3 regions of the Solibacillus daqui genome follow, and region 2 is predicted to be linked to each of the others. Evidence: riboswitches for the same ligand, from Rfam matches in the RefSeq annotation. Region 2 holds a riboswitch; each other region holds the start of a gene.
What was found. Region 2 has a riboswitch for S-adenosylmethionine ahead of O7776_RS01500 (O-acetylhomoserine aminocarboxypropyltransferase/cysteine synthase family protein). Riboswitches for the same ligand answer to the same signal wherever they lie in the genome.

Region 1 (4,453 bases), 560 kb from region 2:
ATAGCTTGCAAGGAATGAAATATGTTGGAATGCATTTAAATCAACTTCACCTTGTGCTAATGCGTTGTTTGGTAATGTGTAATCAGCGAACTCTACAAGCTCGATTTCGATACCTTCTTTTTCTAATTTCTCTTCTAAAATGGGCCATTGTGCACCATCCGCACCGTTTACCCCGATTTTTACTACCTCGTTGTCGTCACCACAAGCTGCTAATGCAAAGGCTGATAAAGCTGTAACAGCTGTTAATAAGATTTTTTTCATAAGTTTTGAACTCCTATCGTCTTAAGATTTTTTTTGCTAAAGTATTGCCAAGCCATTGAGCGAGTTGAACTAAAATAATTAATATGACAACTGTGACGATCATGACGCTACCATCAAATCGTTGATAGCCATAAGTTATGGCGATATGACCTAAACCACCGCCGCCAACTGTACCTGCAATAGCTGAGAAATCGATTAAACTAATTGTGACAAATGTTAACCCTAAAATTAGAGGTCCTAAAGCTTCTGGTATTAATACCGTAAAGATAATTTGCAGCGGGCTAGCACCCATTGCTTTAGCAGCTTCAATTACGCCTGGATCAATGCTAATTAAATTTGTTTCTACAATACGGGCAATTCCAAATGCTGCTGCAATGGTCATTGGGAAAACCGCTGCGCTTGTACCAATTGTTGTGCCCATAACAATACGTGTAAGTGGGGAAATGGCTACTAAGAAAATTAAAAATGGAATTGGTCGCACAATATTAATTAATAGGTTGAGTAAGTTAAACGTTAGCTTACTTTCTAAAATATTGTTTTCTCGTGTTACGAATAGAAGTATTCCTATAGATATACCAAGAATTGAGCCGAAACCAAGCGTCAAAATTACCATATAAAGCGTTTCACCTGTTGCCTCAATAATTCTCGGCCAAAATGTACTCCAATCAACTTTCATGTAACTGTACCTCCTCTATTTCAACTTGCTGTGAAAGTTCGTCGATTACTTTCTTTACTTGAACATCATTTCCTTGGAACGAAATGAGTAGGTTACCGAATAATTTATTTTGTAACTCGCGTACCGAACCATAAATAATGTTGAATGGTACTTGATGTTTTTGCGTAATTTCGGATAGTAGAGGATTATGCGTGAGCGATCCTTTAAACAATACTCGGTATAAATGCTGTCCTCCTGATTTTTGCCACTCTTTTAAAATTTGCTCAGAAGGAATGTCCTGATGCACCGACTGAATAAAGCGCTGCGTTGTTGGATGTTGCGGTTGCGTAAAGACATCGTAAACATCGCCTTGCTCAATAACTCGTCCTTGCTCCATTACGGCTACTCGATTACAAATGGATTGAATGACATTCATTTCATGCGTAATTAATAAAACCGTAATGCCGAATTCTTCATTTACTCTTTTTAATAGCTTTAAAATATCAGCAGTTGTCTCTGGGTCAAGTGCTGAGGTTGCTTCATCACAGATTAGAATATCTGGATTTGTTGCAAGCGCACGAGCAATGCCAACACGCTGCTTTTGCCCACCGGATAGTTGTTCAGGATAGTCACGTGCTTTTTCAGATAAGCCAACAAACTTTAAAAGCTCTGCTGTGCGACGGTCGATTTCTGCTTTTTGTGTGCCCGCTAATTTCAGCGGATAGCCGATATTACCGGCAACCGTTCTTGACGTCATTAAGTTGAAATTTTGAAAGATCATCCCAATGCGACGACGTAATTGGCGTAAGTCTTTTTGAGATAGTGTTGCTAAATCGGTTCCTTGAATTTTTACGGAGCCAGTTGAAGGCGCTTCAAGTAAATTCACCAGGCGTAACAATGTACTTTTACCAGCTCCACTAAAACCGATAATCCCAAAAATATCACCTTGGTCAATGGTTAAATTGACATCGCGTACAGCATGAACTTCTCGATCTTTCGTTTTAAATACTTTTGATATATTTGAAAATTCAATCATTTCAAAACCCACCTTTACTATAAAATGCTCGATACGAAACCTTCTTGAGACAATAAAAAAACTTTCGCATCTAGAAAATAAGATACGAAAGTTGAATAGTTACCATTACTTTTGCTCTTATCTTCCAAGTGTATACTTGCAGGATTTGGCACAACGCTATGTATAGCTGCTGCCGAGACTTCAAAGGGCCTGTCCCTCCATCTCTCTTGATAAGAAAATATGTAGTTGTCATTTGCTATGAATCTTATAATAAATCCAAGTAAAACACTTGTCAATATATAAAATAAAAATTTCCGTTTTTCTGAAAAATACTAATAGCATACAACTCATGAATATGGTTAAAAATTTACTTATCGCTAGTGGGAAACTGGGTATATATAATAAAATAAATTAAAATAAAGAAAATGAGTAGGAGGCGTTAAGGTGAATAGTTGGCTATTAGCATCGGTAATCCTATTAATACTAGCTGTTGTTATTCTAATCGTGTGCATTATTGCAGTCATAATGCCAATAAAAAAAACAATGACGATTTTGCATGCACATTCGGAAGGTATTCAAAAGCAAATGAACGGCATTCAAACGCAAACAACGCTTTTGGCGACAACTGCGGAAAAAATGAAATATGATATTGAATACAAAATAGAGACTGTGCAAGGAGTTATACAATCCTTGAAAAATACAGGCGATGTGTTAAATGAAATTAGTGATTCATCACAGGCGTTAACTTCTAAAGTGATGCAAAAAGCGGCGGATGATCCAGTACGTCAAGCACAAGTTGAACAGTGGACAAATACTGCAATGGGTTATTTAAAACGTAATGGATAGGAAAAGCATACAGGATGAAGCGGTTAGTACCGAACATCCTGTATGCTGTTGTTGTTTATATGAGGCTTTCAATTGCATTTTCGATGTCTAACATGGAAGTATCCGGTTCAAAGCGATGAAAAGCCCGATGCTTAGAGTTTAGAATTCTTTCATCGGGCTTTAAATATATTATTTTAATACATCTCGATATTCTGGATTTTTATCGAATTGAGCCTTGGCAAATGGGCAGAGCGGCACAATCTTTTGATTATTGGCACGGACATGCTCGACAAAGGTTTTTACCATCTCTTGTCCAACACCGCGACCACGTGCTGCATCAGCTACAGCGGTGTGATCAATAATATAAAATTCATTATTGGATTTGACGAATGTCATTTCACCAAGCTCTTGACCATCTTCTGTTGTAACAACGCGTGCTTCTTCAATTAATGTTTGCAAAATTATTCCCCTTTTCGAATGTATTGTAAGGCACCAGATGGGCACCGGTCAATTAGAGCTGCGACTACATCTGTTGAAGCGGCATCAGCAATAATCCATGGCTTCCGTTTTGTGTCAAAAACATCATGATTGCCTTTTACGCAAATTCCTGAATGCTCACAGATGCCTGTTGAGAAAAATACGTCAATCTTTTCACCTGTGTATTTCCGATAGCCGTCATTTAGTAGTTGTTGTTCGTTCATGTTTATCATCCCCCCTATCTTTTTAGTATACACATTTTAACTTCATTAAGGGACAGTAAGACGTCCACTTCAACTGACAAGTGTCAGGATTAAGCTAAGTGTGCAATGAGAACTCCCCACCGAGCAAAGTTTCATTTTATACATACACCTAAAATATGAAGCTTTAAAAATCGTTTTGAACCGCTTTTCTTCTGTACTACAACAGTAGTTGCTCGCTTGTGGAATTTTTCTCTAATTTGCGTTTTATTCGTTGAAAATTCATGTGTCACAAAGTGTTCAAAGAAAGCGGTTTATTTTTGAACACATTGTGAAAAGCTAAATATATTACTTTCTTTTTCTAAAAATCGGAGTAGAATGAGAGTCAAGTAAGGTGTTATACAACAAGTTGCAAATGTCATTAGAGAATGAACAATTTTATTATATAGCTTTATAAAAAAGGAGAAATGAAACATGTGGGTAGTAACAGTATTTAACAATCAAAATGATATTCGTATGTTCGAATACACAACAAAAAATGAAGCAGCTTTACAATTAGCAAAATATACAAACGCCGTTTTATCATACACAAACTAATTTTTACTTGCTTTTGCGTGGGGTCAATCCCCCGGCGGCTGTCATAGGTTTTAAGCGACATTTTTTTGTAGGCTTGAAAAAAATCTCGACGTTATTACGTAAAGACGTAATTGATAAAAAGGAGCGAAAAAACATGTGGGTAGTAACAATTTTCAATAATCCAAACGATATTCGTATGTTCGAGTACACAACAAAAAATGAGGCTGCTAAAATGTTATCGAAGTACTCAAATGCTGTTTTATCATTTACAAACTAATCGGTATAAAAAAAAGCCAAAGTCGGGGAAATCGACTTTGGCTTTTTTAGGTTAGCTAGAGAAGGATAACTTTTCCGATGAACCCACATAAGAAAAATCATCATTAGTGGAGCATTTAAAAGCGGCAAATAGTGAGGAACTGTTTTCAATACATCAAGATGTTTCGG
Region 2 (4,453 bases):
GTAAACGATAAGCAGATAAAATTTTACGCATAACGATCTCCTCTTTAATCGAAAAATTAGGCATTGCATATGGGCGTTGCACTAATTGGAACTCGCCATATTTTAAAAACCATTCTTTCGCTGGCGCTAAAATATGTGCTTTACCATGTTCTATATATTCATCTGCTACTTCTTTTACAGTATAGCCGGATTTTTGAAAATCGTGAGTTGTTTCTGAAAAAGCATGATGCCCAAAAACGCTTTGCCACATCGAATCTACATCCGCCAAAATTTGTTGGATTGAACAAGCGTTCACGAATTCCTTTACTTCATTTAATTCATAGATTATGTAAGCAGCAACGTTTTGTGCACTAAATACTTTTCCCATATTAAACAACTCCTTTTCTTTTAATTTCCAAATTAACAATTATATTTATTCCTATTGTATTACTTGGTTTTAGAGTTGTCAATAAAACTTATTAAGTTAGTAGGGATTGATTTTTTTGAAAATTCGCTTGTTTTTCGAATGGGAAATAACAAGCGAGTTTCTACTATTAATATGGCGAAGTAAATGGGCTATCGATTATTAAGCGTTTACAGCTACTGCTACCTTTGCTAACGCTTGCTCTAAATCTGCGATAATATCTTCTGCTGCTTCTAGACCGATTGATAAGCGAATGAGCTCCTCTGATACGCCAGCGATTTTTAATTCTTCAGCAGATAGCTGCTGATGTGTTGTACTTGCTGGGTGAATAATTAATGAACGTGCATCCCCTACGTTTGCTACGTGTGAGAATAATTCTACGTTATCAATCACTTGGCGCCCTGCTTCACGTCCACCTTTAATGCCGAATGTAATGATTGAGCCGAAGCCATTTTTTAAATATTTCTTCGCTAAATCATGCGTAGCAAAATCTTCGAAGCCATTGTAATTTACATATTCCACAAATGGGTGGTTTTTTAAGTACTCGGCTACTTTTTGCGTGTTTTCGTTATGACGGACAATACGCAAATGAAGCGTTTCTAGTCCTTGTAAGAAGTTGAATGCCGCGTCTGCTGATAAGGTTGGACCAAAATCGCGCAGTAATTGTACACGAAGCTTTGTCGCAAATGCAGCCGCTGCTGTGTCAATTCCATAACGAATTCCGTGATAAGATGTATCAGGCTCTGTATAACCTGGGTGTTTCCCTTGCGTCCAGTCAAATTTACCCGCATCAACAACAATTCCACCAATTGTTGTACCGTGACCACCAATCCATTTTGTTGCCGAATGAATGACAACATCCGCGCCAAACTCAATTGGATTACTACCATATGGCGAAGCAAATGTGCTATCGATTAATAATGGTAGACCGTTTTCGTGTGCAATATTTGCTACTGCTTCAATATCTAATACTTTTAAACTTGGATTACCGATAATTTCTGCGTATACCGCTTTTGTTTTTTCTGTAATAGCTGCACGGAAGTTTTCTGGGTCTGATTCATCGACAAACTTCACTGTAATCCCGTAGCGAGGTAATGTTGTTGCAAATAAATTATACGTACCTCCGTAAAGTGAGCCCGCTGCAACGATTTCATCACCCGCACCAGCTAAATTTAAAATGGAAAACGCTACTGCTGCTGCACCAGATGAAAGTGCTACTGCCGCTGCTCCGCCTTCTAATAACGCTACACGCTCTTCAAACGCACCTACTGTTGGGTTCATAATACGAGAGTAAATGTTACCTGGCTCTTCTAATGCAAAAAGACGTTGCGCATGAGCTGTGTCTTTGAATGCATAAGCCGTTGTACGATAAACCGGTACAGCAATTGCACCTGTTACAGGATCTGGCTTTTGGCCTCCGTGTAATAATAATGTTTCTGGTCGTAAGCTTGTCATTACAATACCTCCTAAAATAATTTCGATGGTGAAATCGGTGTATTTTGAGGAGGGGTTTAAAAGTAAAAAACCCCTCTTCAGTTAAGAAGAGGGGTTGCAAATGAGCAAATTAACCTCCTCTTATCTGTCAAAATGATTGTTCATTTTGTAGGACGTAGCACCTTAGTCAGTTCATCACTCACTGGTTGCTGGGCTTTCATAGGGCCTATTCCCTCAGCCGCTCTTGATAAGAGTTATGTGATTTATGTTCCATCGTTGTTTCACAGTATAAGACAGAGTAATTCCATTCGTCAACACAAAATTTATAAATTTTCTGATTTTTATATTTTGTTCATTTCATAACGCTTCACTCTCTCGCTATTAATTTCAAATATTTTCTAATTAACACACCTAATTTGCTATTCAGAATTGTTAATTAGGAGAATATATACTTATTTTAAAATAATTAAATTCACCAAATATTAACAATACCAACTGTAAAATATCGCTATAATTAAAGATGACAAACACTTTTGTTTACAGCATTCTTATTAATCTAACACTAATATGTTTATAAAAGTTGCATTGTCATGTCTTTATGCCAAGAAATTTTCTTGGTCGAAAAATTATTATTTTATGGAAAATAAATATAATAAAAGGAGGCAATTTATATGGCAACAGTAACAGAAAAAGGGGCAAACAACACTGAGCAAAAACGTAATTTAAAACCATTTTGGATTGCATTAGCATTTGCTGCGCTCATCATCATTGTGCTAATTCCAAACGGGGGGGACTTACCAGTTGTAGGTCAACGTGCTTTAGCTATTTTAGCATTTGCCGTTATTTTATGGGTAACCGAGGCGGTGTCATACCCAGTAAGTTCCGCGATGATTTTAGCACTAATCGCTGTATTACTAGGCTTAGCGCCAAGTATGGAAGATCCATCTGTTCAAATGGGGACAAGTAATGCACTTAAACTGGCTTTAGGTGGATTTAGTAACTCTGCTGTAGCATTAGTAGGGGTTGCGCTATTCTTAGCAGCCGCTATGCAAATTACAAACTTACATAAACGTATCGCGCTGTGGATTTTATCAATGGTTGGCACGAAAACAAATGCGTTAGTATTTGGTGCAATTTTAGTAGCGATTGCATTAGCATTCGTAGTACCGAGTGCTACAGCTCGTGCTGGTGCAGTTGTTCCAATTTTATTAGGAATTGTAGCAGCATTCGGCTTAACAAAGGAAAGTAAGCTTGCTGCACTATTAGTTATCACAGCAACACAAGCCGTTTCAATTTGGAACATTGGGATTAAAACGGCAGCTGCGCAAAACTTAGTTGCACTGGGCTTCATTAAATCTGAATTCGGTGTCGATATTACATGGAGCGAATGGTTCATGTATGCCGCGCCATTCTCCGCTATCATGTCGGTTGTGTTATTCTTCGTTATGATTAAACTAATCAAACCTGAAACAGACAATATCGCAAGTGGGAAAGACGTTATCCGCCAACAGTTAGTGGAACTTGGACCACTAAAACGTAAAGAAATCACATTAATTATTACAACTTTAGTTTTACTATTCTTCTGGTCTACTGAAGGAAAGCTACACCCATTCGATACAACAACAATTACGATTGTCGCGATTGCCTTTTTATTAACTCCTAAAGTAGGTGTATTCAACTGGCAGGAAGCCTCTAGCCGCATTGACTGGGGTACATTAATCGTATTCGCAGTAGGTATTTCTTTAGGCTCTACGTTATTAAATACAAAAGGTGCTGCTTGGCTGTCAGATACAATTTTCGGTTCACTAGGCTTAGATACAATGCCAATTTTAGCAACGATCGCATTAGTTACAGTGTTTAACATTATTATTCACTTAGGTTTCGCCTCAGCAACCAGTTTAGCTTCTGCGTTAATTCCGGTATTTATCGCATTAGCATTGAGTTTACCAATGCCTGTTGAAAACCAAATTGGCTTCGTTATTATTCAACAATTCGTTATTTGCTTCGGTTTCTTATTACCAGTAAGTGCGCCGCAAAACATGCTGGCTTACGGTACAGGGACGTTTACAACGAAGGATTTCTTAAAATCAGGGCTTCCGTTAACAATTTTCGGCTTCATCTTAATTTTAATTTTCAGTGCGACTTACTGGAAATGGATCGGGTTGTTGTAATCGACTTCAACCTTAAAATTGACTAAAATAGGCTTAAAGGAAAATTCCTTTAAGCTTTTTGTCGTATTAGCGACATACGAAAGAACAACATTCATGCGCCAATATCATGCATAATGTATCTTTCTAATATTACATACAAGGGAGATGTTCACGTGGAAACTAGAGAATTATTACGCAGTCACTCATCTGTTCGTAAATATACAGGCGAGCAAATTTCAAAGGAAACCGTTATCGATTTAATCGAAACAGCTCAAATGGCAGCAAGCTCACACTTTGTTCAAGCATATAGCGTCATTTGGGTAACAGACGAAGACAAAAAGAAAAAACTCGGCGAACTATCAAAAAATGAATTTCAATTCGGAACAGCTGGTGCATCGTTCCTATTTTGCGTAGACTTTAAACGCTTGCAAGTTGCAGGTAAAATGCACGGTGTCGACATCGTAGC
Region 3 (4,453 bases), 1.8 Mb from region 2:
ACCGGCATTATTATTTTATCACTTGGCATCGCATTAACAATTAAGGGGCAAATTCTAGGCGTTGGCTCTTGGGACGTGCTTCACATTGGCTTACAGAAGAACTTAGGCTTAACCGTAGGAACATGGTCGATTATTATAGGCCTAACCATTTTAGCGATTGATGCAATTTTTACTAAACGTTTACCGAAAATCGGAACATATTTAGATATGTTTTTAGCAGGGATTTTTGTCGATATCTTTTTATACACACTACCCGATCTACATAATCTATTTGAACAAACATTAGCATTTGTCATTGGCATTGTTCTTTTAGGCTTTGGTTGTGGGATGTATATGGTTGCAAATTTAGGGATTGGCCCACGTGACACATTGATGTTATTGCTTGTCCGTCGCTTCGGTTGGACTGTTAACCGTGCGCGAACAACGATGGAAGTTACAGTTGCAGTTATTGGTTTTTTATTAGGTGGTCCTGTTGGTGTAGGTACCGTCTTTATGGCATTTGGTTTAGGGCCAGTTGTTCAATGGGCATTACGATTAAATGAAAAACTATTTTTCCGTGCTTCTGGTATGGAAAGTGCTGTTTTATAATGAGTTAAGGGATTGATTATAGTTAACTTGATGTGTAAATGATTCCTTAAAATTAGCGCTAATATATATTTAATTGGCTAGCTTGAATGCGGTGTATCACTAAATTCATGCTAGCCTTTTTCTTTTTCCTTAATGATTACCATCATCTCCATAATTAACTAGAAAATTCAAAAAATACTTTTCGTTTCAATCAAAAAGGTGCATAGTTAAATTGGAGGTGTATTCATATGATACATATCGAAAACATAGAACTTTACCGTAATGAAAAGCGTATTTTACATCAATTGAATTGGCATGTCGAAAAAAATCAGCATTGGGCAATTTTAGGCTTAAATGGCTCTGGCAAAACGACTTTATTAAAGGTCATTAATGGCTACATATGGCCAAACGAAGGAAAAGTTCAAGTGTTAGGCGAAACCTACGGGGAGACATATATCCCAAAGCTACGTCGTCGAATTGGTTGGGTCAGCAATGCAATGATTGATAATTTAAACTGGCAGGATAATGCCATTGAAATTGTTTTAAGCGGCAAATTTGGTGCATTACGCTTATTTGAGGAAGTTAGTGAAGCGGAAATTGAAGAAGCAGTGCGGATTATGAAGCATTTTAACTGTGATCACTTGGCGAATAAAACATTCGAATATTTATCACAAGGCGAACGTCAACGGGTTCAGATTTCACGCGCAATTATTTCCGATCCTGAAATCCTAATTTTAGATGAACCTTGTGGTGGCTTAGATATCATTGAACGAGAAAATCTACTACAAACTATCGAACAAATCGCACGTCGTGACAACTGCCCAACACTCATCTATGTAACACATCATGTAGAAGAAATATTGCCATGCTTTAATCATGTTTTATTGATGAAAGATGGAAAAGACGTCGCTGCTGGTATGCGTGAGCAAATTTTAATCGAACCAGTTTTAAGCGAGTTTTTCGGTCGTGAAATAAGCTTACAAATCGAACGAGACCGCGCTTGGGTTGCGGTAAAATAAGCGAATAATTAAAATCGCACTCAAACGAATTGAATGAGTATGTACCCATCTTGCGTACATTTCAATTCGTCTGAGCTGCGAATTAGATATATCACTTACGCCTCGGTGTAAGTGCGTCCAGATTTTTTTGAGCTTGCTCGAAAAATCCCTCAAAAAATCAGTGACATCTGCCAGAGGCTTTGGGCCAACACGATGTTGGCCACTTAGGCTTTGCCGCACGATGCGGCGCACTTAGCATAAGTTCATCTATTCAGCCAAAGTTTGAACCCGCTTAATAAAGGATGAATGCTGAAGCAAGTTAAATGTGAAACTCAATTTGCTCATCTACAAAATGCCAATCATACGGTGTTTCTTGGTAAACGTAGTAATTTAACCAATTGTAAAATAATAAATGCGAGTGTGCACGCCAAACATTTTTAGGTGCTTGTTGTGGGTCATTATTTGGGAAGTAATTAACCGGAACTTCCGTATTTTCTGGATCCTTTGCAATATCGCGGAAAAATTCGTCAGATAGCGTCGTTGCATCATATTCAAGATGCCCTGTAATCATAATATGTTTATTATTTTTCGATTGCGCAATAAATACCCCAGCATCATCTGAATAGCTAAGTAAGCGTAAATCAGGATGCGCTCTTACTTCATCAATAGACACAGTCGTATGTCGTGAATGCGGTGCTACATATTCATCACTAAAACCTCGCACTAAATCAACTGTTAAATCGGTTATAACATGCGAATAAACGCCCGAACATTTTTTCGGAAGTTCAAACTTACCAATGCCAAAGTGATGGTATAACGCTGCTTGTGCGCCCCAACAGATGTACATAATCGATGTTGCATTTTTCTCTGCCCAATCCATTACCTTCGTAATCTCTTGCCAATAGCCAACTTCTTCAAATTCCATCTTTTCAACCGGCGCACCTGTGATGATTAAACCATCATAGCGACGGTGCTTAATTTCATCAAATGTTTGATAAAATGTATCCAAATGCGATTTTGACACATTTTTCGATTCATAGGTAGCCGTATTTAAAAATGTAACATCCACTTGAAGTGGCGTATTCCCTAGTAAACGTAATAACTGTAGCTCCGTTTTCTCTTTTTCAGGCATTAAGTTAAACACCAAAATATTTAATGGTCGGATTTGTTGTGTTTTCGCACGGTCCTCTTCCATCACGAAAATTTTCTCTTGTCTTAAAAGCTCGCCAGCAGGCAAACTTTTCGGAATATTAATTGGCATCTCTTGTTCCCCCTAATTTTCTTCATTTTATATAAATCAAAAAGCCCCTCATTTCCAGCGTAAACAGAAATGAGAGGCTATTAAACCGAACTTATCTGCCAAGGGAAGTCCCTTGCTGGAATTAGCACCTTTCTAACGCCATGTTAGAGGTTGCTGAAGCGTCAACGGGCCAAATCCCTCAACTTCTCTTGATAAGACTATGAAATTGACATAAGTGTACCATGTTAAGATAAATTATGCAATAATTCTAATAATATTTATATTGCCTCGCTAAACATACACATTTACGAACATTTCATTAATATTTGATTGGGAGTAAATACAATTTATTAATTATTCCACTTCTTATTAAATCTATGTAAATTTCATTATAACTCATACTTCAGAAAAAAAGAAGCGCAGTGTACTCACTAATAAAATCGCTACAAAATTTCTCTCACATAGCCTTAATCTTGAATATCTTCAATGCAGTTCTTATCAATTTATCTATGCTAACTTCGTGCTTCTTTCGCCTGCCATCGGTCAATGTACCAACAAAGATCGTTTCTATATTAATCACACTAAAAACGTCCGCCAAAACGTTCAGTATTTATCTTCTTCCGATCATCCGTCTCCAACTGTAACAATGCAGTATAATCTCGAATGTTTGTAAACGCGTCAGGGGTACTAAAAAGGAACGACAAGAACTGAATAGATTGCTTGATGGTGATACTGTTATCAATACTGATTTATCACGACTATCAAGAAGTACGTGAAAGGTAACAAAATCAAATGAAACCTAATATTAACAATAAAGTTATTTAAACAAACACAGATTAATTGTATAATAATTCCATACTTTGAAAACAGGAGGTTATTATGAAGAAATTAGTTTTAATTATTACAATGTTATCTTTATTTATGGTGTCATCATTAAGTGTTGATGCACACTCAGGTCGTACCGATAGTAATGGAGGTCATAACTGCTCTGCAAAGTCACAGGCAAAAGGCCTTTGCTCAGGTTATCATTATCATAATGGAGGTAGTGAGGCATCAACTTCTACCAATACAAATTACAAAAAACCAACATATAAAAGTACACCAAAACAAGTGCTTACAACTGTAGATGTATATATCAATAATACAAAGCAATATTACAATCCAAGTGCTTATTTGAAGAACGGAACAACTTTAGTTCCTATGAAACCTATTTTTGAATCACTAGGTGCAACTCTTAATTACGACAATGTAACAAAAACTGTGACTGCACACAAAGACGGTAAAAAAATTGTCATCGGAATTGGGAATAAAAAAGCTTATGTTGAATCGAACGGCGTTACAACTACAATTAATTTAAATCAAGCAGCTGAAATTTATAAAGGGACAACTATGGTGCCTTTACGTTTTGTAAGTGAAGTACTAGGTGCAAATATTACTTTTGATGATGGTGTATATATTTCAACAAAATAATTAAGATGATTTACACGTGGCAGCATTCTTTTTTTGATGCTGCTTTTGTAATTTAATTTATTTTATTAAAGCATATCTATAACAGCCATTATGCTGTTATGTTGATGTACCTCATCTCACTTTCTTCCTAAACCACGTTCTCTTAAAACGCCCGCTAGCTACGCTATCCCTTTCTCTT

Region 1: it holds a riboswitch for S-adenosylmethionine, as region 2 does, so the genes downstream of both, O7776_RS18865 (methionine ABC transporter ATP-binding protein) here and O7776_RS01500 (O-acetylhomoserine aminocarboxypropyltransferase/cysteine synthase family protein) in region 2, are expected to answer to the same signal.
Region 3: it holds a riboswitch for S-adenosylmethionine, as region 2 does, so the genes downstream of both, metA (homoserine O-acetyltransferase MetA) here and O7776_RS01500 (O-acetylhomoserine aminocarboxypropyltransferase/cysteine synthase family protein) in region 2, are expected to answer to the same signal.

Annotation. Positions count from the first base shown of each region.
Region 1 covers NZ_CP114887.1:3,852,196-3,856,648, reverse strand. Annotated here, with positions in the region: gene O7776_RS18875 (MetQ/NlpA family ABC transporter substrate-binding protein) at 1-261, opposite strand, end outside; gene O7776_RS18870 (methionine ABC transporter permease) at 275-937, opposite strand; gene O7776_RS18865 (methionine ABC transporter ATP-binding protein) at 927-1,952, opposite strand; SAM riboswitch class I at 2,067-2,168, opposite strand; gene O7776_RS18860 (DUF948 domain-containing protein) at 2,376-2,777, shown strand; gene O7776_RS18855 (GNAT family N-acetyltransferase) at 2,946-3,215, opposite strand; gene O7776_RS18850 ((4Fe-4S)-binding protein) at 3,218-3,457, opposite strand; gene O7776_RS18845 (hypothetical protein) at 3,908-4,030, shown strand; gene O7776_RS18840 (hypothetical protein) at 4,164-4,286, shown strand.
Region 2 covers NZ_CP114887.1:304,430-308,882, reverse strand. Annotated here, with positions in the region: gene O7776_RS01505 (hypothetical protein) at 1-367, opposite strand, end outside; gene O7776_RS01500 (O-acetylhomoserine aminocarboxypropyltransferase/cysteine synthase family protein) at 566-1,858, opposite strand; SAM riboswitch class I at 1,976-2,091, opposite strand; gene O7776_RS01495 (DASS family sodium-coupled anion symporter) at 2,509-4,008, shown strand; gene nfsA (oxygen-insensitive NADPH nitroreductase) at 4,161-4,453, shown strand, end outside.
Region 3 covers NZ_CP114887.1:2,145,313-2,149,765, forward strand. Annotated here, with positions in the region: gene O7776_RS10350 (YczE/YyaS/YitT family protein) at 1-588, shown strand, start outside; gene O7776_RS10355 (ABC transporter ATP-binding protein) at 816-1,586, shown strand; gene metA (homoserine O-acetyltransferase MetA) at 1,885-2,826, opposite strand; SAM riboswitch class I at 2,915-3,024, opposite strand; partial or broken gene O7776_RS20350 (recombinase family protein) at 3,477-3,578, shown strand; gene O7776_RS10365 (copper amine oxidase N-terminal domain-containing protein) at 3,685-4,275, shown strand.